3 regions of the Anabaena sp. FACHB-83 genome follow, and region 2 is predicted to be linked to each of the others. Evidence: predicted binding sites of a transcription regulator. Region 2 holds the regulator's gene; each other region holds the start of a gene.

Region 1 (10,583 bases), on a different contig from region 2:
TAACTTGATTTAGAGGCAACTAATTCAATTTCATAGTCAGCAGCAAGCAAATACTTGAGAGCGCGAACGGCATAAATTAGCCCAGATGCTCCTGATACGCCAATGATTAAAGGCTTGGTGTGATGTGACACGCGGTTTTCTTAACAAAACTTATTCATCATCAGCATAAGCTTCTAAATCGCTAGGTTCAAGGTCACGAGATAGATAAATATCATCTCGGTCATCGTTAAGACTAGAATTACCTAGTCCTTTAGGTAGACCATCACTGCCAACGGTGACTAAATCAATTTGTTGGCGGTAGTAATCGACACTCTTCACCTGGACAGATACACGATCGCCTAATCTGTAAGAAGCACGATTTTTTCGACCAAACAAGGCTTGTTGTCTGGCGCGATATTCATACCAGTCATCTTTTAATGAACTAACGTGGACTAATCCTTCTACCCGTAATGGCGCACTGGGATGTTTTTGTTTGGGCGAGTCTGTTGTTGGGACTTCAATTTCCACAAAGAACCCGTAGGACTGCACACCAGTAATTACGCCTTGGAATACTTGCCCGATGCGTTGTTTCATCAGTTGGGCTTTTTGCAACCCTGCCAAGTCAGCTTCGGCTTCTTGGACTTCTTTTTCGCGGTCGTTGAGTTGAATGATGACTCTGGTTAAATCGCTTTGCAGTTCTTGTTGCAATTCGGGCGGTAAGACGTTCCAACTTACTTCGATGTGGGATGATGAATGACGCAGGTTAACGCGGTCTTTAACGCGGGTAGTGCGGCGATCGCGTCCATGTTCAATCAGTCGGTAGTAAACTCGTTGCAAGAGCAAATCGGGATAGCGGCGTAAGGGCGAAGTACAGTGGGTATATTGCGCTAGTGCCAAGCCAAAATGACTGCCTTTGGTGGTGCTGTAGGCGGCTGGCTTGAGGGTGTCTTGCAACAAATAAGTTAACACCTGTTCGGAAGGCGATTCGGCAAAGGCTCGCGTTAATAACTGATAATCTAAGGGTTGGATATCCGTTTCGGGGTCTAATGTCAGTTCCACACCCAAATTAATTGCCAGTTTGAGCATTTCTTGGACATCTTCGGGATCAGGTGCGCCTTGGACTCGCCAAATGGCGGGAATACCTAATGCACTGAGATGTTCTGCCATGAGTTGATTGACTAACAGGGTAAACTCTGTGAGGAGCGATCGCACAGTTAAATTATTCACTACAACCGCACCTAACATTCCTTCATCAAAGTAAGGATTTTGATTGGGTGGCAAGTTTAATTGCAAGCTACCACGGGCTAGACGTGCTTGTTTGACGACTTGGTGTAAACCTTCCAGGTTTTGCAATAACTGAATAACTTCCTCAGACTCCTTAGCAGGTTGACCACTGAGAACTGCTTCCGCCTTGTCTTTATTAATGGCGGTATCAACATTAATCACACTCGGCTGAATTTCCCATTCTTCCACTTCCCCGGATGTTGGGTCGATGGTAATTAAGAATGAGAGTGTCAGGCGATCGCTTCCCGCCACCAAAGAACAGCGATCGGCTACCGTGTCTGGTAACATAGGCAAGACTAAATCACCCAAATACACAGAACGTCCGCGCTTCAAGGCTTCTCTGTCTAAAATTTCATCGGGTTGAATGAAGTGAGAAACATCGGCAATGTGAAAGCCTAAACGCCAACCTTTGTTGGTTTTTTCCAAACTCAAAGCATTTTCTACTAACTTGGCATCAGTATTGATCCCCGTAATTGCCAAGGTAAATAAACTGCGTAAATCTAATCTGGTTTTGATGTCCGCTTTCAGGATGCGTTTGGGTAACTTCGCAGCTGCTTCTTGTACCGCTTCGGAAAAATTGCGGGATAAATCATGTTTACAAGTCACCAAATCAATATCGGCGGCGGCTTCCGCATCGCTACCCAAAATTTGCACGACCCTTCCCAGGGGGGGATATTGTGCTAAAGGATAACGCAGTACTTCCACATGGGCGAGATGGTCGATGGCTTCGGCAAAAGTCATCCCATTTGTTTGCAACTTGAGTTCAAACAACAGGCGATCATCTAAAGGTACAGCGCGAAAACCACTTTCTACTTGTTTAATCCGGGCTAGTAAAGTGTGATTAGAACGTTCTAAAATTAACTTAACTTCGCCTTCGGGAGAGCGCCGCCGACTGCCTTCTTTGAGAACTCTTACCAAAACGCGATCGCCATTCCACGCATTACTTAAATGACTTTCGCGGATGTAGATATCTTCAGCGCCTTCTACATCTTGAATCGCAAAACAAAAGCCTTTACTAGAACAGCGAAGCTTGGCTTCAATCACCCCTTCTTCAAAGACGCGGCGATATTTGCCCCGTTCTTTGACTAAAATTCCGATTTTTTCGAGAATATCTAAGGCAATATGCAGCTTTTCTAAACTATCCTCATCTTCGCAGCCAAGTTTCTTTTCTAAAACTTTCCGAGCTACCAATTTATCATCGGTGAAATTGGCAAGGAGTGTAGCGATTGAAAATTCCATGCAGTGAACCGACCTTTGGTCAAAACATCATGTTGGTTTAACAATGAAGAATCCAGGAGACAGGAGTCAGAATTCAGAATTTACCTTTTGGCGACTGGTGGATGAATCAGGGGTTTAAGTCTCACACTCAATTTATGATTTGGTGGTTCTAACTCTTGGCGCTGCTTCATCACACTTTCTTGTTCTGACTCCTGAATTCTGACTTCTGAATTCTTCTTGAATCTGGTTCTGTTCTGTATACCCTCACGGCCTACAGATACTAACTAACTGGAAACGAGTTGCCTTGAGGCTTGGTTCTGTGAAGTTCCCCTACCTGGAGATTAACTTACTCCCCAAATTTGAGAACTTCTCACTGCATGACCATTTCAGAGTTAATTGACGTTTTCTGCTCCTTCACTGAACCAAACTGATAAAGTACGCCTGATGAGGGGGTTTTACCTGCTAATTAATTACGCAAAGGGTTTTTGAGAGGTTGGCTTAAGGTTCATCTCCACAGTACCCAAAAGCGATCAATTCGGAAAAACCACAGGTGTTTGATTGTCTAGCTTGAAGGTGCTTTTACGCCATCCGACTCTGATGTTTAACTAGGAGAAACTGCCGATTAACCCAATATTCCCACATGTAGAATCGGTAACAATTAGGTCAGCAGTCAGACAAGCAGTGAGGGCGAACCTTATCTCCATTATTGTAGATTTAGAGCGTACTTCTAGGAAATAATTCTAAATAGAGATTTAGGTAAATAGTATAGCACTGAAGGCGATATAACCTACATAAATAGAGCTAGTAGTTAATTATGCCTCAAAATAATTGTTACTGCTGCAATGACGACACCACAGACAAAGCATAAACATTACTCTGAACTTTAAGATACCAGAAAAATTAGCTGGAGGATGGGGCAGGGGTTGTAGGCGATCGCTTTCCAGGACAAATCAACTTTGCCAAAGCTGAGATTTCCGAAAACTTTTCTCTACCAACCCAGGAATTATAGACTTAAATTAAAATATTTCCATAGATTCACTGTGGACATATTATAGTTATCTTCCTTTCGCCATTGGGGTAAATATCGCAGTTGCCAGATGAATGAAGACAAGGAATAATTGTCAAACGTCCTTGTTTCCCCCTCTCTGTTCCCTGCTATAGATAAAACCCGAATTTCTCACGTATAGGTAGGGGGTGTGGGGAGTGTGGGGAGTGTGGGGAGAGAGGGGGGAAAGATTTCTTCACCATCCTCCTACCCCTCCCACACCCCTGGATTTCTCACAAGAGAGAAATCCAAGAAAATTAACCCCGTGATTTAGCAGACATTAGATTTTGGTGACAGTATTATGTTGGCTCAATTTCAGAGCTTGTATCCCAACGGTAGTTTAACTTCCGAATTAGTAGACATTTTTCAAGGCAAATATATTGTTAGAGCCAGTGTGCAGATTGACGGTGTAATCCGTGCTACTGGTTTAGCCGCCGCCGAAACCGTAGAAGCCGCAGAAGACCAAGCCCGCAACCGGGCGCTGATGGTATTAGGGGTAAAAAATAAACCACAAACTCAGGCAGAATCATTACCTCAAGTGACAAATTCTGTAGCTCCTATGCCTGTGATTCAGACAACAGTAGAATCAACTTATGCAGCTACCCCCGATAAGAATTTGGAATTAGTGACTAGTAAACCGGAAATATCTCCAGTCGCTGCTAGTAGTAAAACTATCACACCCGATTTATTTACTGCGGAAGCATTAAGCATTGATACTCATACCCCAGATTTAACGCCTAGCTTACCTTTAACTCCCAATCGAGAGCCAGCGTTTGTTCCCTCTGTCGATAATTTAGAAATTGAAGTTCCGCATCAGCCAGAAACACCTGCTTTTTCGGGAATGACTGCAAGTAATGTCACTCCATTTACACCCCGCAATTATAGTTCTTCTGAAACTGCAACTACTTCCACAACCACCAGTAAAAGAAAAAAGAAAGCAGAAGCAGTCGATTTGTCTGATGTGATTGCAAAAACCGATGTGGAGTTGCAACGTTTAGGCTGGACACCAGAACAGGGAAGAGAACATCTGATTAAAACCTACGGTAAACGGGGACGTACTTTGCTGACGGAAGAAGAACTGCACAGCTTTTTACAATATCTCCAATCTCAACCTGATCCCATCGCGGGGTTTTGATCAGTTATTAGTCATTTGTCCTTTGTCCTTAGCAGGATTTACACACCAAGATGGTCTATGAATATTGGGTGTAAGGGTGTAAGGGTTTTAGATACATACACTTCTATACCTATGTACCCCTACACCCTCGCCCAAACCCTTGATTTTTCGTTTTTATGCGTAAGTCTTAATTAGTCAGGACAAATGGCTGATACTGTTGAGATTTGAGTATTCAGAACCGAACCACAGAGGTACAGGGTTCATTCAGAAATGAGAGTTTGAGAAGTGTTTTGCATACTTCCTCACTAATGTTTCTCTGTTTCTATCTCGCTCTTTTTGATGCCGTTGATGAACATTGGCACAAACTTTTCCATAAATTCTTGTGGGTTACGCTGCCAAGCTTTTTGTGCTGCTTGAATTCTGGTAAATTGCAATTCAGGGGCGAGTAAAGCTTGGGGTAAGCGTTCCATCAAGTATTGGGGACGTTCCCAGAGTGGCATCGTATTGGCTACTTCCACCAGTCTTGTTACACGTCGAAGTTCTGCACCCAGGGTAATATCCATCCCTGACTCATAAGCAGCTTGTTCTATTGCTGCATATTTACGCTTGGCTTGCTCGACTTTTTGCCGATGTTCTGGACTTTTATCAGCTATTTTGCCTAACCAACGGTTTCCCCAACGGACGTGTCCGGCTTCTTCTGGTAGAATTTTTTCGATGGTTTCGCGGATTTTGATGTTTTCTTCGGTCTGTGGTGCTTGCTTGAGGGCATAAATGTGAGCAGAGAAATACTCACAGCCGCGTTTTTCAGTCACGTTAATTGCTGCTAGGGGAGCAATAATACCATCTTCTAGCGTCCCTGCTTCATCATAAGAAGATTGGTCTATAAGCTTTTCAAATTCATCAATATAAGAAATTCCTGGGGGCGTACCGATATCGGCTCCCAGGTCTATTAATAAATCGGTTAACCACATAGCATGACGCGCTTCATCTGCAATGTGATGCGATAAATCCTTGATCAGTTCTCGTGGCTGTCCGTTGAGTTTTTCAATTACTTCTGTTAAGTCTTTGCAACTGCGCTGTTCGTTGTAACGGTAGCGATTTAGGGTTATCAGGTGTAATTCGCGATCGCCAACTACCCGCTTTAAGATATCTCTCGCACCTAGATTATCTTGAAATTTCCGTGGATAAGTAACTGTCATAGTATGAAGTTTTATTAACTGTCATTTTTGATGCTATCTCAGTTTTTCTTTACTTGCCGGAAACCGAAATGATTGATTTTTCTAAAGGTAATTTTTGGTACAAATATCAGAAAATCATGACTTTTGGGTTTTTCCCTCACGCAAAAATACTCATCACAGCCCCTTAAATATTAAGTTTTCTTTCTTTATCGGCTTAAAAACAAAAACGGTAGCTTAAGCTACAGAATTTTTGCTATATTAATAAATGAAAGAACTATCAGCTAAAAAATATAACTAAACCTTAAGGGGGACTGAAGTATGTCTATTCAAGAAAAATCTCGTGCATTGATGGTACGCCAACATCAACAAGTTAAAAACCGTCAACAATCAATGCTGATGCGTGCGGCACAAGAACTTGGTCTTCCTGAAGAAGTTTCCCATTATTGGAATCCCATTCAAGGCAAGGTAGACCAAACTGCACGCGCGATTTATGGCAGCAGCAACGCTTCGATGAGCTAGGTTGAAAGAGTTGTCAAGAGCGTTAAATCATAAAAAAAGCCACCTCTGGAGGTGGCTTTCAAAAGTTACTACTGAATACAATTAGCAGTCGTAGTAGAGATAAAACTCATAAGGATGAGGACGCAACTGCAACTGCTCAACTTCATTAGCTAGTTTGTAGTCAATCCAGTTTTGGATAAAGTCTTCTGTGAACACGCCTGTGTCGGTCAAGAAGGCGTGGTCATTCTCTAAGGCTGCTAATGCTTTATCTAGAGAACCTGGGGTAGAAGGAACTTTTGCCAACTCTTCTGGAGACAGTTCATAGATATTTTTATCTAGAGGCTCGCCGGGATCAATTTTGTTTTTGATACCATCCAAGCCAGCACAAAGCATAGCCGCAAATGCCAAGTAAGGGTTAGAAGTAGCGTCTGGACAACGGAACTCTAGGCGTTTTGCTTTGGGGTTAGTGCCAGAGAGAGGAATCCGCACAGAAGCAGAACGATTACCTTGGGAGTAAGCCAAGTTAACAGGTGCTTCGTAACCTGGTACGAGACGTTTGTAGGAGTTTGTGGTGGGGTTGGTGATACCCAATAGTGCTGGTGCGTGTTTGAGAATGCCACCAATGTAATGTAGTGCCATTTCACTTAAACCAGCATACTTATCGCCAGCAAATAGAGGCTTGCCATCTTTCCAAATGGACTGGTGACAGTGCATACCGGAACCGTTATCGCCAAAAATTGGTTTTGGCATGAAGGTAACGGTTTTGCCATATTTCTTAGCTACGTTTTTGATGACATATTTGTAAGTCATCAGCCAGTCAGCCGCTTCAATTAACTTACCAAAGCGGAAGCCGAGTTCGCACTGACCACCAGTTGCCACTTCGTGGTGTTGTTTTTCAATGGGGACACCACATTTTGCCATTGTCAGCAACATTTCTGTGCGAATGTCTTGGAAACTGTCGGTCGGCGAAACTGGGAAATAACCTTCTTTGAAGCGTGGTTTGTAACCCAAGTTGGGGCCTTCTTGTCTACCAGAGTTCCAACGACCTTCTACAGAGTCTACATAGTAGTAGCCGGAGTTGGCGGTTTGGTCAAAGCGGACATCATCAAAAATGAAGAATTCAGCTTCAGGGCCAAAGAAAGTGGTATCACCAATACCAGTAGAAACTAGATAATCAACAGCTTTTTGGGCAATAACCCGTGGACAACGGTTGTACCATTCCCCTGTACGGGGTTCCTTAATGCTACAAATTATGCTTAAGGTTGGCTCTGCCATGAATGGGTCGATCCAAGCTGTGTTGGGATCTAACACCATTGTCATGTCTGATTCTTCGATACCTTTCCAACCCCGAATGCTGGAACCGTCGAAAGGTACGCCATCAGTGAATGAACTTTCATCGATTTGGTTCTGGTACACGGTTAAGTGCTGCCATGTTCCTGGTGTATCGATGAATTTCAGATCAATCATCTGAATGTTTTGGTCTTGGATCAATTTCAAGACTTCTTGTGGGGTTGTCATTTTTACTCCTTCTCTGCCAATTTCCTATTGTAAAACCAGAATCTGCCAAAGCATTCTAACCCTACTGATCCACACCAAGTTGTGACACACCTGGATTATCGTAAAGATTTGAGATTACATAATTATGTAGTCTTTGTTACAGATTCCCTGGATTACAGGTTATATTAACCTTTCGCGCGGCATCTGTAAAAACAAGAAAGTTCATTTCATCGGGGGCAACTTTGGCATAGAATCCTTAAGTAGCGGATAGATTGTTTTTGTGCAGAACTTATTTTAAATAGCACAAAAATTTACTGGTGCGTAAGTGCAGCCAAATAAATATCAAACCATAGATAGTAAAGATTGGGAGAAAAGGAATGCGCGATGCAGTTACAACTTTAATTAAGAATTATGACGTAGCTGGCCGTTATTTTGACCGGAATGCGATCGACAGTCTGAAATCTTATTTTGAAAGTGGTACAGCACGGGTACAAGCGGCGGCTGCTATCAATTCAAATGCGGCTGCAATTGTCAAGCAGGCTGGTTCTAAATTATTTGAAGAATTACCAGAATTGATTCGTCCCGGTGGAAATGCCTATACAACTCGTCGTTATGCGGCTTGTTTACGCGATATGGACTATTACCTCCGCTACGCTACTTATGCGCTAGTTGCGGGTAACACCAATGTGTTGGATGAGCGTGTGTTACAAGGCTTGAGAGAAACTTACAATTCTTTAGGTGTACCTATTGGGCCGACAGTTCGTGGTGTACAAATCATGAAGGATCTCGTCAAAGAACAAGTAGCAGCAGCAGGCGTAGCTAATGCGGCTTTTGTTGAAGAGCCATTTGACCATATCACCCGCGAGTTAAGTGAACAGGATGTTTAAAAGCTGAAATAGGGACTAGGGACTAGAGGCTAGGAACTAGTTTTGTTTGAGGCTTGTCAAACTTATTGCTGTTATCTAAATTTTTGTAAAGCGATCGCATCTTGTATTTGAAAAGAGGCGATCGCTTTTTTACAAAAATTATACTTTGAGTAAGAGTTACAAGCCTTTGCCTACTCGATGTTTCATTATTTACCAATGTACTAACCAACTTGCCTACTGCTATGAGGAGTAAACTTCAACGAATGCCTGCCAGAGATATATATCATACCGCAGTCATCAAAGCACTGATCACAGATGGCTGGATAATAACCAACGATCCTCTTTACCTTGCTTATGGTGGTAGAGAGCTTTATATAGATATTGGAGCAGAAAAAGTTACTATTGCTGCTGAGAGAGATAATGAAAAAATAGCTGTTGAAATCAAAAGTTTTCTCAGTCTTTCTCCTGTGAGTGACTTGCAAGAAGCTGTGGGACAATATGAGGTTTACCGCACTGTGTTGCAAGAATTAGAACCAACACGCAAACTATATTTAGCAGTTCCTAAACGAGTTTACGAAGGTATATTGTCTGAACGCTTTGGTCAGCTAATTATCACTAACATAGGAATAAATGTAATTGTCTTTGATGAGCAACTAGAGAGAATTATTCAATGGATAAACTAACTCGCTATCGGGAAATTATTCGTCAATTAATATTTGAATATGCTGGTCACAAACCTGCTAATGGTCAAATAGATACAGAAGCAGTGATTGACTCAGAGCGAGACCATTACGAAGTTGTACACGTTGGTTGGGATGGGGTGCGGCGTGTGCATGGTTCGATAGTGCATATAGATATCATTAATAATAAAGTGTGGATTCAATACGATGGCACATCTGAGCCAGTGGCAGAAGCATTGTTAGCAGCAGGTATTCCGCACGAAGATATTGTTTTGGGTTTCCATCCCGAAGAACTGCGCCAATATACAGATTTTGCCATATCTTGATTGTTTGGATGTAACTAATTTGACTGAAAATGATATTTGGTTTATGCAGAAATTTGAGTAATAAAGATAAATTAAATATAAAAATTTGCTTTAGCACTTACTACGCAAAATACACTGTATAAAGTGACAAGTTGTATTTTTTTAACAAAGATTGAAGATTTTATTCATTCATCAATTGATGGGCGGCAAGAAACCTCTCTATTATCAAAAGTCGGTTATCTAATTATTTTTATATCTATAGCAATCCTAAATCATTTATGAAATTATCTTTCTTCTCTTTATTCTCCTTCTTTGTGTCCTTTGCGTCCTACCCTGCGGGAAGCCGCTAACGCGTCTATGCGGTTCGTTAAAAAGAATATTTTTTCACAACTCAGATAGGGTTGCTATATTAGCTTATACCAATTTTTTATGAAGCTGCATAGAATCAGATCCCCTTGAGCATCCCCTTCAAAAGGGGGATTTAGGGGGATCGAAATATGTGCAACTTCACATTAAATTGGTATTAATTATTTTATTTAGGAAACTATCAATACGATGTTTATTATTGATGACATTATTAGTGAATTGGTTGCTCAGGGTGTTCAGCGTGTTCAAGATAAAGCTATTCGTAACGAAACAGTATTAAAAATACTGCAAAAATTTGGGTTGCAACCAGATACACCACCGAATGATTGTGAGGGTGTTTATGCTTATACTTTAATTGAATATGGTGTAGGTAAACCAGAAGTTATTTTAAAACTGTTTCGTGAAGCAAAAATTAAGGAAGAATTTATCCAAGCATTTAGCCAAAATCCAAATGCTAATTTTCTGCAAACTTTGGATGAATATGTTGCAGGTTACGCAATTGGCGACGAAATCATACAGCAGAATATTGATTATCAGCGAGAAGTGGCTGAAT
Region 2 (10,583 bases):
CTAGCTAGAGGAAAGCTTGGGTTGCCAAGCAATCTACTACTGCAACTCTACGGAGGTTAAATGACAATATCTCAAGCTGTCAACAGCAAAGTTACTTCTCTAACCAGCCTAGAAGAACGTTTGCAAATACAGCGTTTGGTAGAAGCCACAAAAGTAGTCACATCAACAGCAGGACGTGATGTAGTCAAGGGATTAACGCACAACCCCAAATATTTACCTCCATACTACTTGTATGATGACCAAGGCTCTGATTTATTTGAACAAATCTGTGAATTGCCCGAATATTACGTAACTCGCACAGAAACAGCAATTTTGCAACAGTATGCAGATGAAATTGCTCAAATCACAGGTGCTTGTGAATTAGTAGAACTGGGTAGTGGGAGTTCGACCAAAACCCGAATTTTGCTGGATGCTTATCAAAAGTTAGGGGGGCTTCAGTGCTATTTGCCAATAGATATAAGCGCGGGAATGTTGGAAAATAGCGCGAGAAAGTTACTCGAAGAATATCCCTCACTGCAAGTTTACGCATTGGCGGGAACTTATGAAATGGCTTTAGCACAACTCCCACCAAAACAGTCACCAAGTAGGATGATTGGTTTTATTGGTAGTTCTTTGGGAAATATGACAACCCAAGAGTGTGATGCTTTCTTTTCGCAAATTACCAATGCACTGCAAGTAGGTGAATATTTTTTACTGGGAGTCGATTTACAAAAACCAAAAGAAATTTTGGAACCAGCTTATAACGATCGCCAAGGTGTGACAGCAGCATTTAACATCAATATGCTGGAGCATTTAAATCGCAGATTTGAAGGCAATTTTGATACCACACAATTTGAACATTGGGCATTTTATAATGAAACCGCAAATCAAATTGAAATGCACTTGCGGAGTATGCGATCGCAAACTGTGCAATTAAAATCTCTCAACCTCACCGTTAACTTTGCCACAGGCGAAACTATCTTGACCGAAATCTCGCGCAAATTTAACCTGAACACCATTAAACAACAACTCCAAAGCCGTGGTTTAGTTCCGGTTCAAACATGGACTGATACAAATCAGTGGTTTGGTTTGTTATTATGTCAGTTTCAATCTGCTTGAAGAAGTTAGAAGTTAGAATCCAGGAGTCAGAATCAAATAAGTAGCTGTCTAGCCTGGAAACACATCTAAATATAGCAGTCTAGGCATAAGGTAGGACATTTCAAAAGCACAAATGGCAGGTAGAGTAATAATATTTACCTCCTGCCTCAACCTTGTAGCGGTAAGTCAAAAGGCAAAAGTTAAAAGTCAAAGATCAAGAGTACTTTTGATTTTTGGTTTTTTACTTTTGACTTTTCTGTGCCTTTTTTATAAAACACCTTTAGAACTAGGAATTGTCCCAGCGCGACGGGGATCAACTTCTGTAGCCATTCGCATAGCTCTAGCAAAAGCCTTAAATGTTGCTTCAATAATGTGATGGGAATTAATACCATCTAATTGACGAATGTGTAAGGTCATTTGGCTATGATTCACCAATGCAACAAAAAATTCCCTCACTAGCTGAGTGTCATAAGTACCAACCCTTTGGGTAGGAATTTCTAAACCATAACTGAGATGAGGCCGTCCCGAAAAATCTAACGCCACCTGAATCAATGCTTCATCTAATGGTGCTAAAAAATTACCAAAACGAACTATTCCTTTTCTATCACCCAACGCTTGATGCAAAGCTTGACCTAAAGTAATCCCAACATCTTCATTAGTGTGATGATCATCAATTTCCCAGTCTCCTTTGGCTTGGACATCTAAATCAATCAAACCGTGAGAGGAAATTTGATGCAACATGTGGTCTAAAAATGGAATACCCGTTGCAGCATGACATTTTCCTGTCCCATCTAAATTGACAGTTACTTGCACATCAGTTTCACCAGTCACACGGTGAACCGAAGCAATACGCGCCGTGGTTAAGTTAACTTGGTGCAGAATTGAGTCTTTGTGAGAAGTATCGCTGATTTGCATAGTTAATTGAGGGAGTTGGGAGTTGGGAGTGGGGAGTTGGGAATAAACCTGGATTTCTCACAAGAGAGAAATCCAGGGGGGTGGGAGGTGTGGGAGGATGGTGAAGAAATCTTTCCCCCCACACTCCCCTCTCTCCCCACACTCCCCACTCACTACTCCCCAAATCTTATTACATTCCCATAATTTCATATCCTGCATCCACGTACAGCACTTGCCCGGTAATACCACTGGCTAAGTCACTGCACAAAAAGGCCGCAGTATTACCCACTTCTTGTTGAGTTACAGTACGTCGTAAAGGCGCTACCTCTTCTACATGGTGAATCATATCTAAAATTCCCCCAACAGCCGAAGAAGCCAAAGTCCGAATTGGCCCAGCCGAAATAGCATTAACCCGAATATTTTGCGGGCCGAGTTCTGCTGCAAGATAACGCACGCTTGCTTCTAAACCTGCTTTGGCAACTCCCATCACGTTGTAATTCGGCACAGCTCGCACGCCACCCAAATATGTCAAGGTGACAATGCTACCGCCTTCGGTCATTAACGGTTTCGCTGCGCCACTTAACTGGACTAGGGAATAGGTACTAATTTCTAAAGCTGTATTGAAACCCGAACGGGAGGTTTGGCTAAAGCCTCCAGTCAAATCATCTTTATTTGCAAAAGCTAAACAGTGGATGAGGATATCTAATCTACCCCACTTTTCTTGCACCGCTTCAAAGGTAGAGTGAATCTGTTCATCATTTTGAACATTACAGGGAACAAATAAGCTGGGATTCAGAGGTTCTACCAATTCCGCAACTTTTTTCTCCATCTTGCCACGTTCATCGGGGAGGTAAGTAATACCTAAGTTCGCCCCTGCTGCGTGCAGTTGTTGGGCGATACCCCAAGCGATGGAGCGATTATTGGCAATACCTGTAACGAGGGCGTTTTTTCCAGTCAGATTCAGCATAGAAATTATTAACAGGATCAATCATGATAAAAGATGTCTGAGCAGTATCAAAGATTTTTCCTGGATTTCTCACAAGAGAGAAATCCAGGGATGTGGGAGTGGGAGGATGGTGAAGAAATCTTTCCCCCCACACTCCCCACACTCCCCACATCCCCTACCCATACGTGAGAAATTCGGGTTTTGCTCCCCCTAATCACTGTTTTTGACTGCTGTGTGGCTGTGTTCACTTTTCTGTTTCAAAGGCAATTACAGCCAGAAGTCTAAATTTTCTAGGGGAATTGAGGATACTTCAACTGCTGAGTGTATCACCTGGGACTTTTTCAGACATCCTCTTAGGAGGATACTAGAAACTGAGGCCTGTTTTTCTTGATTTATCAAAATCATGTTTCACAGGCCAGAATCAAGAAACCAGAAGCCTGAATTGAGGGTGAAATTCTGTGAGGCTAGTGGATGAATCGACAAACAACACAGCAAATTAAGTGGTGAGTGTTTTTCTCCATTGACTAATTTTGCGTCTTCAATTCTGCTATCTGAATTTTTCTTTAATTCAATTGGTGTGTTTGCTGCATAAAAATTGTCTGCTATTCCTGAAGATATTCTCAAGATATAATGAATTTTTTAGCAAAAAACCTGATGAATAGGAGTTTGTAAGTACTTATAACAACTACTAGCTAAAAAGGTGAAAAATTATGTATCATTATGAACAAATAAGTCTGAAGTTCGGCTTTTGAGTATAGGAAAGTACAGAAAGGTTGACGGTGATTTATTGATTTTTCAGGTGTATTCTTAGGTAATCAGTTTATTTGTTTTTCCGGCATTGGGTAGGGGAAGGGAGATGATCGTGACACAAGATAAAGCCCTAGCAAATGTTTTTCGTCAGATGGCAACTGGGGCGTTTCCGCCAGTGGTGGAAACGTTTGAAAGAAACAAAACGATCTTTTTTCCGGGCGATCCTGCTGAACGAGTTTATTTTCTTCTTAAGGGTGCTGTAAAACTTTCCAGGGTATACGAAGCAGGAGAAGAAATAACGGTAGCACTGTTACGGGAAAATAGTGTTTTTGGTGTTTTGTCTTTGCTGACTGGAAATAAGTCAGATCGGTTTTACCATGCTGTTGCATTTACACCTGTAGAATTGCTATCAGCACCAATCGAACAAGTAGAGCAAGCACTCAAGGAAAATCCAGAATTGTCTATGTTAATGCTGCGGGGTCTATCTTCGCGGATTTTACAGACAGAGATGATGATTGAAACTCTCGCTCACCGGGATATGGGTTCTAGATTGGTGAGTTTTTTATTAATTCTTTGTCGTGATTTTGGTGTTCCTTGTGCAGATGGAATCACAATTGATCTGAAGCTATCTCATCAAGCGATCGCAGAAGCAATTGGTTCGACTCGCGTCACAGTCACTAGGTTACTTGGTGATTTACGCGAAAAGAAAATGATTTCTATTCATAAAAAGAAGATTACTGTGCATAAACCTGTTAGCTTAAGTAGGCAGTTCACTTAAAACAGAAGTCAGAAGTCAGAATCAAACCTTGATTCATTCTGCATTTGGGCTTTCTGACTCTGGCATTGTTGGTTGTTCAAAGCAATTGGAGGTAATGAAGTTGGCAAGTCTGGTGTTTTTGCAGATAATACCCATAGCTGGAGGCAAATCATAAATTGATAAATCTTCGCTATTGCCAATTTCCAACCCTCCACAGACAATGGTCGAAAGTAGTAGGCTGTATCTGGAACCATTTCGGTAGCTGAAGATGACCACCGGGTACATCCTCATTGCAGCAATTTTAATTTTGGGAGGCGTAATAGCCACTGTGGGCGATCGCATTGGCACACGGGTTGGCAAAGCTCGCCTCTCACTCTTTAAGCTTCGTCCCAAAAATACGGCGGTGGTGGTGACGATTTTTACTGGTGGCTTGATTTCTGCATCAACTTTGGGCATTTTGTTTGCTGCGGATGAAGGCTTGCGTAAGGGAGTCTTTGAATTAGAAGATATTCAAAAAGACTTGCGAAACAAGCGGGAACAACTCAAAACCGCAGAAGCCCAAAAAAGCCAAGTCGAAACAGAATTAAGTCAAGCCAGAAAAGAACAAACCCAAGCGCAACAAGACTTACAAAGAATTAATAAATCTTTGCAAGCGGCAAATGCAAAACAACGGGAAACCCAAGCAAAACTTAACCAAACTCTAAGCCGCCAAGCAAAGATCCAAGGGCAATTACAAAGCACTCAAGGGCGTTTGAATCAAGTTGCAACTCAATATCAGCAAGCGCGGTCAGAATTAGAAAACGTTTATAACCAAAGAAAAGCCTTACAAGTAGCGGTAGGACAATTAAAGGCAGAACAACAAAGATTGTACGCAGAAGCGAAAAAGGCGATTGATGAAGCGAAAACAGCTATTTCCAAACGAGATCAGGAACTCGCCAATCGTCAAGAAATTATTGAACAGCGCGATCGCAAAATCGCCCAATTAGATAAACTCATTCAAAATCGCAATTTAGAAATTACTGCCAGAGAACAGGTAATTGCAACCAGAGAAGCTCGCCTCAAAGAATTAGAAAGACAACAGGATTATTTAGAACAAGAAGTAGCCAGACTCGAAAAATATTATCAGTCTTATCAAGACCTGCGTTTAGGCAAGTTGGCGTTAGTGCGTGGTCAAGTTTTAGCTGGTGCAGTAATTCAAGTCAGTCAAGCCTCGGCGGCGCGTCAGGCGGTGTTGCAACTTTTAGGCGATGCTAACCAAAATGCCATCTTTCAATTAACTGAACCGAGTGCAACGCCAGAAAATACCCAAATATTGCGCGTCACTCCCGAAAGAGTTGAGCAGTTGATTAGACAAATTAGTGATGGTAGGGAGTATGTCGTGCGAATTTTCTCCGCAGGTAATTACGTCCGGGGCGAAAAACAGATAGAATTTTTTGCAGATGCCGCACGTAATGTCTTAGTCTTTGCGGGAGGAGAGGTGTTAGCCAGTACTAGCGCCGACCCCAAAACCATGACATCTTATCAGTTACGGCAAAGATTAGATTTGCTGATTTCGGCTTCCCAGTTTCGCGCCAGAAATGCCGGCATTGTAGAAGGCGTGCAAGTAGATGGCACATTTTTGCGCTTTATTAACCAGCTAAGACAATATGATCAGCCTTTAGATATTAAAGCGATCGCCGCCGAAGATACATACACAGCCGGGCCTCTGCGCGTGAAATTATTAGCTGTCCAAAACGGTAAAGTGATTTTTAGTACTTAAATTAGTATTGACTATTGATTCTTGGACAGCCACTTCTTTCAAGATGTTCATTGGGCCTGTGTTTTTGAGGAGTTGCATTTCTTGTTCATTTCGTACTAGTAAAGCACCAGCGAATCCTAATGAGTTAACAGAAATTGATTGGTATTTTTCTTGCGATCGCGGTAAGATTAACATCCATTCTTTAGTTGCTAGTAAGTTGTAAGCCGCAGATGGTGTTTGACTATCAACTATTTCTATCCCCACAGCACTTAACAAATTGTGATATACCTGCGACATAGCTTCTGCTGAAGTTAACGGAGATTCCACCCAATTAGGATCTAAAGTGGCAAAAGCATTAACAAATGGTAGTTGCGATATTTTTCCCACACCATCTTTCAATTCTGCTGACGCTAGTAATGGTTGAATAGGTATCTGCACTCCAGCAGGAGCGAGTGGCAAAGGTACTATCTGTAAATGTTTGTGTCGCTGACTAGCACCTGCGATTTTACCACTGTTGTAAAAAGCTAAACCATCAAAGTCAGCTAAACACGCCAATAAAGCCGCAAAATCTTCCGGGGTGAGTAGGCTTTCTTGTTCTTCAAAAGCGCGGGTAATGAGGAGTAGATGATAGTCAACAACGTTGAATTTGTTCAAAATACAGACATGAGTATCGGAAATTTCCGCCACAAATAAATCTTGTTCATAGGGAAGAAAAGGGTTGAAATCCTTACCAGCATTAGTTTGTTTATCTTGCTGTTTCTTGGCTGCGTCTTTGCGGGTTAGGTTCAATAAAATTCGGACTAGAAAGTTAACGCCATCTTGCTCAACAAATTCAAATTCTGTGGGAATAGAAAGCAAAGCCCCACATTTGAGAGCATGTAACGTAGTTTCTTTGACACTTGTCCATAAAGTGCCAGTTTTCAGGAAAATTTCTCCCTTGAGCATTGATGAGTGCATGATTTAACATTCATCAGTCTAAATCAGGTTCAACGCCAAGCGATCGCAATTGTGCAATTAATCTTTCTGTTTTTTGTCGTTCCTGTTCGGCGCGTTGTCTTTCGTATTGTACTTGTTGACTTTCTTGTTCAGTCGGAGTCAATACCCAATTGCCTCGATGATCATACCAACGTAACCAAGGCTGTTCAGCACTTTGATAGCAACCTTGCCATATAGCCAAGCCTAATTCTAATTCTGGTATCCAAAAGCGTGGTTCTGTTAAAGCTACTTCAGTATAATGACCACCATTTAATTTAAAGATTTTTAACTCATATTTGTAGCGATCGAAAATTGCGTAATAAGGAATTCGCAAAACTTGTTCATAAACTTGCCATTTTGTAGGCGGTTGTTCTATGTCTCGCAAGGTTTGACCTAAATCTTCTTTTTCTGTACCAGGAGACAGCAATTCAATCACAATAAAGGGGTTTACTCCCTCTTGCCAAACCACATAACTTAAACGCAAATCTCTTTGTTCGTAAAGCCGCGAACCACCCACAACTGCAAACCAATCTGGTCGCTTGTACCACAGTGGATGATGCAAATCGTAATATAAGTTTAAGTCACTAGCGGTAAATACTTGGTCGCTGGGGTAATTTGGCGGACGAAATGTTTCGTCTAACAAGCGTGGTTGTAATAAATGAAACTGATCTGGCAAACCAGGTTCCTCTGGATCTTCACTTTTGAGATCATACATCGTGGGTAAGAATTCTTTGGGAGGGCGGGGTGGGTCAGTTTGATACATAGTCAATCAGTCCTGGGATTGAGACGCTTGAGTTTATTATTCAACTTATTTCAGTTATGGATAAATTAACGAAAGAAACTTTTAACCTCAAGGTACGGTAAACACCATTATTCATAATTTAATAAGTAGTAGCAAAGTTAATCAATAGTTAAGAAATAGTCGATAACTTACTGAGTACGGTAAACTACCATACAATGCTTAACAAATAGCCTTTAGAATAAAAGACAAGAAACAAATTGAGGAGCCTTGCAGGATGCAAGTTTCATACGATTCTGATAAGCGCAAGTTGCTATCATCTCTGTGTCATGGGGCGATTTTTTTTAGTACGGCGTTGTTTTCAGTTGGTGTGCCGATTGTTATTAACATTATCTCGGATGACCCAGTTGTTAAAAGTAACGCTAAGGAATCAATTAATTTTCACTTCAATGTTTGGTTTTGGGCAACTGTAGTTGGTGTACCCATTGCTGTTTTATCTTGGCTGACTTTTGGTATTGGTGGAATTTTGTTTTTTCCCGTTGTCGCTTTTGGCTTTTTATTACACTGGGGATTAACAATTGTTGCACTTTTACACTGTTTCAGTAATCCTGATGAGCCTTTCCGTTATCCGTTTATTTTCCGAGTTTTCTAATTGTTATGGGTGTAGATAAAGTTAGTTATAGAAAGGGATGAATAAATCATCCCTTTTTTATTAGACAATGTTAGGAATATTATTCACAAGTGGTACATAAGAATTTAGGACTTACGCAGTAAGACGAAATATTAAGGGTGTAGGGGTATAGGGGTGTATGTATCTAAAACTCTTACACCCCATACCCTTTCACCCCTATACCCAACCTCCACAGACAATCTTGGTGCGTAAGTCCTATCTAATAATTGTTTACGTATATTAAGACAGTACTAATTATGACGATGAACGAGAGTGGCGCTGGCTTGATTTACTGGCATAAGGATGACTTCGTTAATGTTAACGTGGGGCGATCGCGTGGTGCAGAAAAATATCACATCAGCAATATCATCAGCCGTTAAGGGATTTACGCCTTGATAAACTCGCTTGGCGCGTTCTGTGTCGCCATGAAACCGCACTTCACTAAATTCTGTTTCTACCATCCCAGGATCAACAGAAGTGACGCGGACTGGAGTACCTAACAAGTCTTGTTTTAAACCTTCGGAAATGGCTTTAACAGCAGCTTTTGTTGCACAGTAAACATTACCACCAGGGTAAGTTTGATGTCCGGCGATGGAACCAAGATTGACGATATGACCACGACCACGGCTGACCATTCCGGGAACGACGTAGCGGGTGAGGTAAAGCAAACCTTTGATATTGGTATCAATCATTTCTTCCCAGTCTTGAAAGTCGCCTTCGTGCAACTTATCTAAACTGCGACTCAAACCGGCATTGTTGATGAGAATATCTATATTCGACCATTCAGCAGGCAGATTATTGATTGCTGATTCTACCGCAGGGCGATCGCGCACATCTAGCTGTAATAAATGAGTGGCTGTACCAAATTCTTGATTTAAACTGTCTGCTAACTGCTGCAAACGTTCTAGCCGTCGCGCCGCTAAAATCAACTTTGCACCAGCACCTGCAAAAACTTTGGCACAAGCAGTACCAATTCCACTGCTTGCGCCAGTAATTAACACAATTTGATTTTGTAGGGAAATCATTGTTAGTCAATAGTCAATAGTCCAGTGTTAATTGTCCAATAATTCTGAACTATTGACCAAGGTGAAGATGAAAGGAGTTGGTGGTTCGACTGCGCTCACCAACAGGAGGATCTACAAACCGCGCAGGCGGTCATTGCGATTGCCGAAATACGGGGTTTGTTTGTATAGTATGTGCTTCAAATCTCCGACTTCATTTCACTACTCTTAAACGCTGACTTACCATTGTGATTCCTTCACCGCGAACAACCACGGCGGAAACCCATTGATTACCGGGTGTAGCAGGTGCGCGTCCAACCTTAAAAATGCCGCCGGATGTGAGTAATTGCAAATCTAAAGGTGCGGGGTTGAGATATTTTTCGATTTTGACTGGTTCTTCCGTGGCTGCTCCTAGCAGAAAATCTTCTCCCAATGGTTCTTTCACAATGGCATCAAAACTATACTGCTGCCCAACTTTTACCTGCTGGGGTAATTTAACATCAAGTTGGGGTGGCTGATTACCTCTAGTAATCAGAGTCCGTTCGCCTAAGATGTCTTGACTGACAATTTTGCCGCCTGCAATTCTTTGACGGGATGTAATTGTGGCATTTAACGCCAAATTATTAGCGTTAGTGGATGGGGCGCTAGAAATGTTAGTAACAGTTTCGGCAATAATGGCATTACCTTCTGATTTCCAAGATTGCAGCTTTGTGGTGTAGCGTAATTGGGGGTATTGTTTCCAAAGAGTCACCAGGGCTTTTTCCAAGTTTGTACGGTTTAAGCCATCTCCATTGGTAAAATTGGGACTATAGAATTGAAGTACGGCTTGAGCATTGCCTTTACTAGCGGCTGTATCAATTTGCGTTAGTAAATTATTTAGTTCTGCTGGTGCAGCTTGGGGAGTAGCGGCTTGCACACTGTGTAAACTGCTAGTTAAACCAAGTGTGAGTAGCGATAATAACAGCCAACTTGGAGTTAAAAATCGGGGTTGGCGTTTGCGGAATATAGGAATAATGTTAGTCATTGGTAACAGTTT
Region 3 (10,583 bases), on a different contig from region 2:
ATATCTAGTTTACCAAATTCACCTAATGTTTGTTTAATAGCGTTTTGGCAAACAGTTTCATCGGTAATATCACCCGCTATAGCTAAGGCGCGTCTACCTTGTTTTTCTACCAAGTTTTTTGTTTCTGTCGCATCCCCATGTTCATTCAGGTAAACAATCGCTACATCTGCACCTTCTTTAGCAAATGCGATCGCTACAGCCCGACCAATACCACTATCTCCACCTGTAATTAATGCAACTTTATTTTTTAATTTCCCACTACCGCGATACTGTTCATCTTCAGCTTTCGGTCTTGGCTGCATCTCAGATTCTTTACCTGGTGGTTGTTGCTGCTGTGGTGGTTGTAATTTTTCTTTTTGTGTTGATGCTGGCATGAAATTTTTCCTGATATTATTGTTGTGTTTCTGCGATCAAAAATGCCTATGAATAAACCTTGGGTCGATAACTCAAGCCAAGGTTTACTGATAGATTTTGCTTTCACTTACATATAGTAAGTTGGTGCATTTTTACCCCGGATATTAGCCAAATATATTCAACTGACATTAATTCTCCCCACACCCTAAAAATGCTCTTATTCTGACCACGGAAAACAAAGTACACAACTCTACTTATCGATAAAGAATTAAAGTCTCTTTATCTGTTTTTAAGGTATCTATTAAGTTAGGAGTATTAATCAATCTCTAGATGGAAAGCGATTATCTGCTAACTCAATCTGAAGAGTGAAATGATCGCAGTTATGCAGTTATATTTGAGATAAGGGAGACAAGGGAGACAAGGGAGAGATGTTTGTAAATGATTTAGGATATTTATATTCAGTTTCAACTGACAATCTTGGAGCTTATTCCTCAGTGATTTAAAATTGCTATGTATTATCAAGTACAACACCTTTTATCTTGATGACTACTAAAACATTGGGTTTAGCAGAAAATTTATATGAATATTTGCTATCTGTTTCTGTGCAGGAACCAGAAGTATTAACGCAATTACGCCAAGAAACCGCCCAACATCCAATGGGAAGAATGCAAATTGCACCAGAACAAGGGCAGTTGATGTCTTTGCTGGTAAAGTTAATGGGAGCGCAGAAAACTTTAGAAATTGGTGTGTTTACGGGCTATAGTACTTTGGTTGTGGCATTAGCACTACCAAAAACAGGCAAAGTCGTAGCTTGTGATATTAGTGAAGAGTTTACTGCGATCGCTCGTCGTTATTGGCAACAAGCCGGAGTCGCCGAGAAAATAGACTTACATCTCGCCCCAGCACTGGAAACATTGGATAGATTGTTAGCCAGTGGTGAAGCCGACACCTTTGATTTTGCCTTCATCGATGCCGACAAAAGTAACTATGATAATTATTATGAGCGATCGCTAAAATTAGTCCGTCCGGGTGGATTAATTGCCATTGATAATGTTTTATGGTCGGGTAGAGTTGCAGATCCCGAAGTTCAAGACAATCGCACTAAAAAAATCCGCGCTTTCAACCAAAAACTCCACCAAGATTCCCGCATCACCCTCAGTTTAATTCCCATCGCCGACGGCTTGACCTTGGCACTTAAAAATTAACTCTCCACAATACCTTTGCGCCTTTGCGCCTCTGCGTGAGATAAATAAACAATGCCCGAAATATTTGCCACCACTGGAACCATCGCCGCGATCGCTACTGCTGTTGTCCCCCAACAAGGTAGCGTTAGTATTGTGCGCGTCTCTGGTTCCCAAGCAATGGCTATTGCCCAAACATTATTTCACGCCCCAGGAAAGCAAGTTTGGGAAAGTCATCGCATTCTCTACGGTTACATTCGTCATCCCCAGACGCAAAAACTTGTAGATGAAGCTTTACTCCTAGTAATGAAAGCACCACGTTCCTACACCCGCGAAGATGTGGTGGAATTTCATTGTCATGGTGGAATTATTGCTGTCCAACAGGTTTTGCAATTATGTCTAGAAAATGGCGCAAGATTAGCACAGCCAGGAGAATTTACCTTACGGGCATTTTTAAATGGCAGACTCGATTTAACCCAAGCCGAAAGTATTGCGGATTTAGTCGGGGCGAAGTCTCCCCAAGCCGCCCAAACTGCCTTAGCTGGTTTACAAGGAAAATTAGCTCATCCCATCCGCCAGTTACGCGCCAACTGTTTGGATATTTTGGCAGAAATTGAAGCGCGAATTGATTTTGAGGAAGATTTACCCCCGTTGGATGATAAAGGCATCATATCAGCAATAGAAAAAATTGCCGCAGAAATTACTCATTTATTAACAACTAGAGATAAAGGGGAATTGTTGCGTACAGGGTTAAAAGTGGCAATTGTCGGTCGTCCGAATGTGGGGAAATCCAGCTTGTTGAATGCTTGGAGTCGGAGCGATCGCGCCATTGTCACCGATTTACCCGGCACAACCCGCGATGTGGTGGAATCGCAGTTAGTGGTGGGCGGCATTCCTGTACAAGTCCTAGATACAGCAGGTATTCGAGAAACCGCCGACCAAGTTGAAAAAATCGGCGTAGAGCGATCGCGGCGTGCTGCAAATGCAGCCGATTTGGTATTATTCACCATCGATGCGAGTACCGGTTGGACTGAAGGCGACCAAGAAATTTACGAACAAGTACAAGACCGTCCCCTAATTTTAGTCATTAATAAAGTTGATTTAGTTGATGAAACTACAAGCCAACTTCTACAATCTAAAATCCAAAATCCAAAATCCAAAATTCTCACCGCCGCCTCACAAAATCGCGGAATTGATGATTTAGAAACGGCGATTTTAGAAAAAGTTCAACTCGGTAAACTTCAAGCGGCTGATATGGATTTAGCCATTAATCAAAGACAAGCGGCGGCTTTAACCCAAGCTAAAATTTCTTTAGAACAAGTACAAGCCACAATTGATCAACAATTACCCCTCGACTTTTGGACAATTGATTTGCGTGGTGCAATTCAAGCATTAGGAGAAATTACTGGCGAAGAAGTTACCGAGTCGGTTTTAGATCGCATTTTTAGCCGCTTTTGTATTGGGAAATAAACTTTACACAGGGCTGGCTGTTGGTCGGACAATTACTTCATTAATATCCACATAATCAGGTTGAGACACAGCATACAATACTGCTTGAGCGATCGCATCTGGTTGCAGTGAAATTCTGCGGAATGCTTTTAACGCATCTTTGCCTGACTCTTGGGTAATATCAGAACCAAGTTCAGTCTCAACTACACCAGGAGAAATTGTCGTGACGCGGATATTATTTGATTCCTGTCGTCACCCAATACAGCAATCTGCACTGTTTATCAACCAATTTTAGCGATCGTGCTTCAAGGTAAAAAAAAGGCGCTGCTGGGTGAAGAAAGCTATTTTTATGGCGAAGGTCAATATCTGGTTGTCTCCGTTGATTTGCCTATTAATGGATTTGTTGTAGAAGCAACACCAGATAAACCCTATTTAGGATTCAAGCTGAATTTAGACCCAGTTCAACTCTGTGAAATTATTACCCAAACTAAACCAAATACCACGAAAAAAGAACACTCTGTCAGAGGTTTGTTCATCAGTAATGCTTCAGCATCTTTACTTGATTGCGCCATCAGACTCACAAAGCTTTTAGATACACCCCAAGATATTCCCATCCTCGCACCCATGATGATGCGAGAAATTTATTACAGGCTATTAATGGGTGAACAAGGAGAAGCTGTACGCCAAATAGCCACATCTGGTAGTAATATGCAGCGCATTGCTGAGGTAATTAAACTGATCAAAACTGAATATACCAAACCGATGCGAATCGAAGATTTAGCAGAACAGGCGAGTATGTCGGTTTCGTCTTTCCATCACCATTTCAAGAAAGTCACTTCCATGAGTCCACTGCAATATCAAAAGCATTTAAGACTCTTGGAAGCACGTCGTCTGATGCTTGTTGAAAACTCCGCCGCGACGAATGCGGCTTATCAAGTCGGTTATGAAAGCCCATCACAATTCAGCCGTGAATATTCTCGGATGTTCGGTGCGCCACCAGTGAAAGATGTGGAACGTTTACGTTCACGGATAGCAGGCGGGAAAAACTGAAGTAGTACAGCCATCCTAAATCATTGGTGAAATTCTCTTTCTTCTCTTTCTTCCCTTTCTTCTCCTTCTTTGTGTCCTACCCTGCGGGAAGCCGCTATCGCGTCTATGCGTCCTTTGCGGTTCGTTTTTTCATCCTTTTGCGTAAGTCCTGCTTAGATAGGATTGCCATAGAGACGTTGTATACAACGTCTCTACACAACCTAATTATTAGTCTTAATACTTCACACCTCAATTCACCGTCCACCAAGCCAAAGCATAAGGTTGAGTGGGGAGGTTGACTTGTTGACGAAACTGCACACGAATTTTGTAATTACCATTTGTCGGCACGGGACAAAAAATATGTTCTACACTATCAATTGGACTTATAGAAGAACAAACAGCAGCAGTTTCAGAGTTTTTCGCATCCGCTTTGACTAGATACAGGTCAAGATTATTCAAACCTTTATCGCTAAAACTTTCGCCAATATCAAACACTTGGTTTTGATTGCGATCGCTCAACTCAACTAATCTATCCCAAGCCAGTGTAATCGAAACAAAACTTCCTTGCTTCAACGGTTTAGTTAACTGATAATCAACCGCATTTCCCGCCGTGACTTGGCGATAATCCCAACCAACTGCGGAAACAGCTTTTGTCGGTTCCCACTGACCCGCGCTAAATTGTTGATAAGCCCGAAAAGCATTTAAATGACCAGTCCCCATTTGAGCATCTAAAGGAATTTTTGGGTCTTGGTAAGCATCAGACTCTAACCAATTTTGATTTTGTTTATCGATGAGTGTCCGCGTCATTCCCAAGCGTAAGCCGTTACCACTGTCTTGGACTTTATCGGCGGAGTTGAGTAAAACTGCTTTCATCACTTGATGACGACGACTGTCAACACTCCAGTTAGGTTTTTTGGTTCGCAGTTGGCGATCGCCAAATTCCTGTAACAACGCTACAGTTGCTGTAACATGAGGCGCAGCAAAACTTGTACCTGTAGCTTTATTAATTTTGCCGTCAGGATTCAGCAAAGGGATATTACTCCCAGGCGCAACTATACTAACAGCACGACGACCATCAGCATTAAACTCTCTTCCGGCTAACCTACCACTTACTCCCTGATTTAGCCCAGCCAGGTTAGAAACATCTACTTTATTAAAAATCCCACCCCGTCGGGATGAAAAAGCCACGTTAACTCCATTAAAATTATCTGTAGGAATCGGAATACCCCCTTTACCTTGATTGCCGGCGATCGCATACAAAACATCGTGAACCCGGCTTGACCAATCAACGCACATCGTTAACAAAGCATTCCCATCTAGAACAGCATCCGGTCGTGGATCACGGTTGAGGGGTTCGCCAAAGCTAAAGTTAATCGCGCGGATATCGCCACCGTTTTGTAGTGCTATGTGCTGTGCTGATATGCACTCTTCTGGCTGACCCATATTTTTCGTAGATCCTACAGCCGAAGAATACAGCCTCGCTCCCGGCGCTACCCCTGGTAAAGCCTTATCTGTACTTACCATCACCCCAGCCACATTATAAGCGTGGGGGTCAACACCCGTATTTGACTTCGCCGGGCCATTGCGTAAAAAAACCGCCGCCAAAGATATCGTGCGATTTTTCGAGACCGCCTTATCCCAACCAAACATTCCCGGACGACCGATTTCTACTTGACCAATGGCTATCTTACGACCGATTAAATTATAAGGAGGCTGATGTAGTTTTAAAGCATCAATACCATTTGTTCCTAAAGATGTTTGTAAACCTGAAGCCATTACAGGCACACTCAAACAAGAAGCACTCAAACCCCAAATTAGCCAGTTTAGTTTTTTGTTCATAGTTATTAGTCAATGGTCAATGGTCAATAGTCATTTGTCATTTGTCAATGGTCAATAGTTCTTCTTCTTTCCCCCTTATCTCCCTTGTCTCCCTTGTCCCCCTTGTCTTTCTGCTCCCCTACCTCACCATTTCCTGACAAAGCAAAACTAAATTAACGAGAATTACTCAATATTTTGTTACACCATTTTGTTACAATGCCTACAGACGAGGAAGCTTAAAAACCCACTAGCCATGACCCAAAACCGATCTGAAAAGCCCATTGTGATTGCTCCATCTATCCTATCAGCCGATTTTAGTCGTCTGGGCGACGAAATTCGCGCAGTAGACGCAGCTGGAGCAGATTGGATTCATGTTGATGTAATGGACGGTCGTTTTGTACCTAATATTACGATAGGCCCTCTGGTTGTGGAGGCGATTCGTCCGGTTACTACAAAGCCTCTGGATGTCCACTTGATGATTGTGGAACCAGAAAAATATGTCGAAGGTTTTGCTAAAGCCGGCGCAGATATTATCTCTGTACACGCTGAACATAATGCTTCCCCACACCTACACCGCACACTCGGTCAAATTAAAGAACTTGGTAAACAAGCAGGGGTAGTACTCAATCCTTCCACACCCTTAGAATTTATTGAGTACGTACTCGAACTCTGTGACTTAGTACTCATCATGAGTGTTAACCCCGGTTTCGGTGGTCAAAGCTTCATTCCTGGCGTATTACCAAAAATTAGAAAACTGCGTCAGATATGCGACGAACGCGGACTCAACCCCTGGATTGAAGTTGATGGTGGACTCAAAGCCAACAACACCTGGCAAGTTTTAGAAGCAGGTGCTAACGCAATTGTGGCTGGTTCTGCTGTATTCAACGCCAAAGATTATGCGGAAGCTATTACCAATATCCGCAACAGCAAACGCCCCACACCAGAACTAGCAAAAGTGTAAGCGCATAAAGTTTTGCATTAATTCAAACAGGGTGGACATTATCTAAGTTGTCCGCCCTATTTTTTTGTTTCACCTTCAAAACCCCCACACCCCTACACCCTTACACCCTTACACCCATTCTTAACTGTTACCTATCATCTATCACCTGTCACCTACTTCTCGCCCAACTAGTAGTTTTCCAAAAGATGAAAAATAAAGTACCTGCAACTAAAGCCCCAAGATTCCATTTCACAGAATTTTTCAGTAAATTTAATCGCTGAGTCGATTGATTAGCTTGTGCTTGTAGCTTGATTCTTTCTTTAGCTTGTGAAACCTCAGACAAAACTTTTGTTTTTAATTCTTGGGGATTACTTGCGTCTACAGAACGACCTTGACTTTTCAGAAAACTTTCAATTTGCTCTGGTTTAGCTTGGCTCAATTGCTGTTCAACTTGTTCGGCTTGAGTTATTTGCTGCTGAGATAAGTTATTAATTTGATTATAACTTTGTTTACTCAGTCTAACAGTATTACTCACACCCACAGGAATCAGTAATATAAAAATGATTGCTAATAATAAACTTAGCCAAGATAGCAACCTAACAGTAAAAAATTCCCACTTAGCTCTAGCATGTAACTCACCAAAAAATACTAACGCTAAACCAATTAAAGTTACAGGGATTCTTTCAACTAATACACCAAAAGCTTGAAATTCCCAAACAGGATTCATAAAGCTAGGTGGTACTAAAGTTTCCACTATATCAAATAACGCCAATAACAATAATCCATAACCAAGGACTCGCAAAATTGTCATAGAGCCTACTTGGTTGAAGGCAAATTCCTGCAACTCTTGAATTACGGGAATTAGTTTATCAGTGTTTGATTTGGTCATAATTTCTAGCAAATGTTACGTAACGATAAAAATCTCATTTTGACCCTCCGAATTTTAGATTTTGGATTTTGGATTTTGGATTCTTTAGGGTACAATCCCCACACCGCAGAATTTTGGGTTTTGGATTTTAAATTTTGGATTTAATCTAAAAGACGCTCCTGCGTCGCTAACGCTGCGCTATCGCAAATCTAAAATCAAAAATTGTTTATCCCTTGTGATCGGGGTCAATCCAAAATTGCAAATCTAAAAATCCAAAATTGGTTGACTTGTGATTTCTGTTGGCTGGAGTTGATCAATGTAAACTTCGCTTCTGATTTCCTCCAGCTTCGGCTTTTTGAATGACTGCTTTTGGAGAACATTCAAAAACACTACAACTACACAGCCTAGAGTGACAGCTAATAATAAAATCCGCAGTTTACTCCAAGTCTCCATTAGCTTTCAGCCCTTGTAATATTCTTGTCTTTCTCTGCTTTTTGATTGAGTAAGAACCAGTAAAATATACCAAAAAGTATGACTGTAATCATCCCAAATATTAAAGAACCATCTCCGACATGCCAAAATTTAAAAGAATTTTGATTTTGATTCGCTGCCATCACAGCTAAAATTGCCACTCTGACTGCATTCACAATAAAAGCAATAATTACAGCCACTATCGGCACAAATATTCTTTTTTTACGTTCTGGAGGAAACATTAATAAACCAATTACAGCTAACCCTAAAAGATGGCATATCCACTCTATCCCGGCACAGTTTTCTGCTACTTTAATGCCACCTGTTGGTAAATTTATATAGACATCTTGGAGAGCTACTTCAAACCCAGCATACCAAAGCATTAATGTAGAGAATTTGGCTGTCAAAATAGATAAGGGTTTAATATCTATTAAAGCAAAGATTAATACTTTAGGAACACCAGCAAAAAAAATAATTACTAATTCTTGCCAATATTGCTTTAATCCCTGATAGCCAGAAGCTAGTAAACTCAATCCTAAAGCTGCCACAAAGGGCGCTATGTGAGTATAAACTGCAAATAATTTTCCAGGTGGAAAATGAGTACTATACCAAAGTACAATGCCGATTAAAACTGTGCCTAAAACACTAGAAATAACATCACTTTCTAATTTCAGTTTATGTTTTTTATCTCCTAATAGTGAGAAGACAGCGAATAAAGCTAAAACTGTCATTCCCAAATGAGAATCATCATCTGCTTTCCAAATGATCGTTAAAAGTGTTGCAACTAAACCTCCACCTATTCCTAATAACCACAGTTGAGGGTTGGTGAGTGGTTGGGGAAAAATGCGAGTTGCTTTCATGTACTTTTTAGATTAAATGAATGATGACTATTAATTTGTGATCAAAATTTTTTAGTAATTTTTTTAATAAGCATAGTATTTTAGAATACTACTTAAGTAAATATAATCAAACTTTTTTATAAATTTTTATTAAATCTTTAAGTTCACAAGTTACTCATTTTCCTCCCAAAGCAGTGATAAATGCCTTATTTACAGGATTTAGATATCATCATTGGTTGATGAATTATGTAAATTTTGTGTAAACTTATTTTCTGGCAATCATAAATAAAGTGTATTTTTATACTTTATATTGAGAGTTAGGATAAAAGTATTTTTCCGGTTTTTGAGATGCACAATTAGTAGAATATTGCAAGCATTAATATGTAGATTTTGATGTTTTCTAATCTTGCGTTTTTGTATGAGATATTTACAAACTATTAAGTACTATGGACAAGAAATTGCTGTCATCAATTTCTGATTAGAATTTAAATTAGTAAGTTTTAAATTTTTATTATTCAAAAATATGAACGCGGGATTTGTGCATAAGATTCCTATGCTACCCCTTGTACTATTGTGGTTGGCTTATGCCTTACTGGGATGGTATTTGGCAGTACATCACATTGTTTGGTTAGTAGGAGCTTTTATTGCGGCTGTGGCGATCGCGGTTGTCCGCAGAAGTAATGCTTGGCTGGAAGAGCTAACGGCTTTTGGTTCTAAAATTTTAATTGTGATTTTAACTTTAGGTGCATCAGTAGCTTTAGTAGCAACTTGGTCAGTATTGTTTAGTTTATTTTTAATACCGATCGCAACTACATTGTTAGCAGATTTAGAAATGCGTTTTGCCGGCTTCGACAAAAAAGAGTCATTTCGGGTGTTAACATTCTTGGCAGGAACAGGTTTATTTATTGGTGAAGCCGTAGATTTGCTCTTCTTCCCCAGTAGTAGATTTTAAAGCTGGCGGAGATATTCTGGCGGCACAGCATCTACTAACCACACACCATTGTCAGAACAGTAGAAGATGTAACCCGCCTGATACATAGTTGCTGCATCCACCGCAAAAACTACGGGTTTACCATGTCTTGCGCCGACAGTTGTGGCTGTAGTTATATCCTGTGATAAGTGGACATGGTGGCGAGACATTTTGCTGAGTCCAGTTTGCAAAATAGACTCAACAGCTTTGTGTCCAGTACCGTGATACAGCACATCAGGTGGGACAGCAGGTTGTAATTGTAAATCGACTTCGACGCTGTGTCCTTGGTTGGCGCGAATTAAAGTACCTGTCGAGTCAAAACTAAAGCGTTGTTTATCGTTGGTGGTGACTACTGCTGTTAATTCCTGGCGAGTAATCGGAAACTTATGTTCAGCACAAGCCGCTAAAAGTTCATCCACTGCAACCCAACCACCAGGCGCAAGTTGAATACCTAAAGATTCTGGTTGGTGGCGGAGATATTTGCTTAAGAATTTACTAATCTTGACTAGGCGGGGAGTATTCATATAGCAGGTGACAGGTGACAGGGAGCAGGGGTGAAAAGTAGATATCTTTAACTCAGAACTCAGCACTCAGCACTCAGCACTCAGAAATTTGCCATCGCCAGAATTTCTTTTAGTATCATAACTACTGCAATTCCTATCAT

What was found. The regulator NtcA, encoded in region 2, controls nitrogen genes in cyanobacteria. The targets are predictions, from matches to a motif close to TNTGTANNNNNNNNTACANA.
Region 1: the regulator NtcA is predicted to act here: its motif matches at 7,958-7,977, upstream of glnA (type I glutamate--ammonia ligase).
Region 3: the regulator NtcA is predicted to act here: its motif matches at 6,039-6,058, upstream of rpe (ribulose-phosphate 3-epimerase).

What each region holds. Positions count from the first base shown of each region.
Region 1 covers NZ_JACJRY010000008.1:207,934-218,516, reverse strand. The annotation lists gene H6G79_RS13000 (flavin prenyltransferase UbiX) at 1-131, opposite strand, end outside; gene H6G79_RS12995 (ribonuclease R family protein) at 151-2,502, opposite strand; gene H6G79_RS12990 (hypothetical protein) at 3,828-4,661, shown strand; gene H6G79_RS12985 (ferritin-like domain-containing protein) at 4,946-5,839, opposite strand; gene H6G79_RS12980 (hypothetical protein) at 6,137-6,337, shown strand; gene glnA (type I glutamate--ammonia ligase) at 6,419-7,834, opposite strand; gene apcB (allophycocyanin subunit beta) at 8,191-8,700, shown strand; gene H6G79_RS12965 (element excision factor XisH family protein) at 8,922-9,362, shown strand; gene H6G79_RS12960 (XisI protein) at 9,350-9,685, shown strand; gene H6G79_RS12955 (pentapeptide repeat-containing protein) at 10,220-10,583, shown strand, end outside.
Region 2 covers NZ_JACJRY010000003.1:69,762-80,344, forward strand. The annotation lists gene egtD (L-histidine N(alpha)-methyltransferase) at 61-1,098, shown strand; gene hisB (imidazoleglycerol-phosphate dehydratase HisB) at 1,345-1,992, opposite strand; gene fabI (enoyl-ACP reductase FabI) at 2,162-2,938, opposite strand; gene ntcA (global nitrogen regulator NtcA) at 3,774-4,445, shown strand; gene H6G79_RS04475 (hypothetical protein) at 4,454-4,678, opposite strand; gene H6G79_RS04480 (DUF3084 domain-containing protein) at 4,693-6,183, shown strand; gene H6G79_RS04485 (phosphorylase) at 6,145-7,107, opposite strand; gene H6G79_RS04490 (Uma2 family endonuclease) at 7,133-7,900, opposite strand; gene H6G79_RS04495 (DUF4870 domain-containing protein) at 8,154-8,528, shown strand; gene H6G79_RS04500 (SDR family oxidoreductase) at 8,798-9,571, opposite strand; gene H6G79_RS04505 (nuclear transport factor 2 family protein) at 9,762-10,571, opposite strand.
Region 3 covers NZ_JACJRY010000042.1:22,795-33,377, forward strand. The annotation lists gene H6G79_RS29140 (SDR family oxidoreductase) at 1-374, opposite strand, end outside; gene H6G79_RS29145 (class I SAM-dependent methyltransferase) at 897-1,559, shown strand; gene mnmE (tRNA uridine-5-carboxymethylaminomethyl(34) synthesis GTPase MnmE) at 1,611-3,005, shown strand; gene H6G79_RS29155 (AraC family transcriptional regulator) at 3,285-4,034, shown strand; gene H6G79_RS29160 (S8 family serine peptidase) at 4,263-5,852, opposite strand; gene rpe (ribulose-phosphate 3-epimerase) at 6,085-6,792, shown strand; gene H6G79_RS29170 (HpsJ family protein) at 6,941-7,660, opposite strand; gene H6G79_RS29175 (hypothetical protein) at 7,904-8,092, opposite strand; gene crtA (cyanoexosortase A) at 8,092-8,970, opposite strand; gene H6G79_RS29185 (hypothetical protein) at 9,473-9,901, shown strand; gene H6G79_RS29190 (RNA 2'-phosphotransferase) at 9,898-10,443, opposite strand; gene H6G79_RS29195 (amino acid permease) at 10,524-10,583, opposite strand, start outside.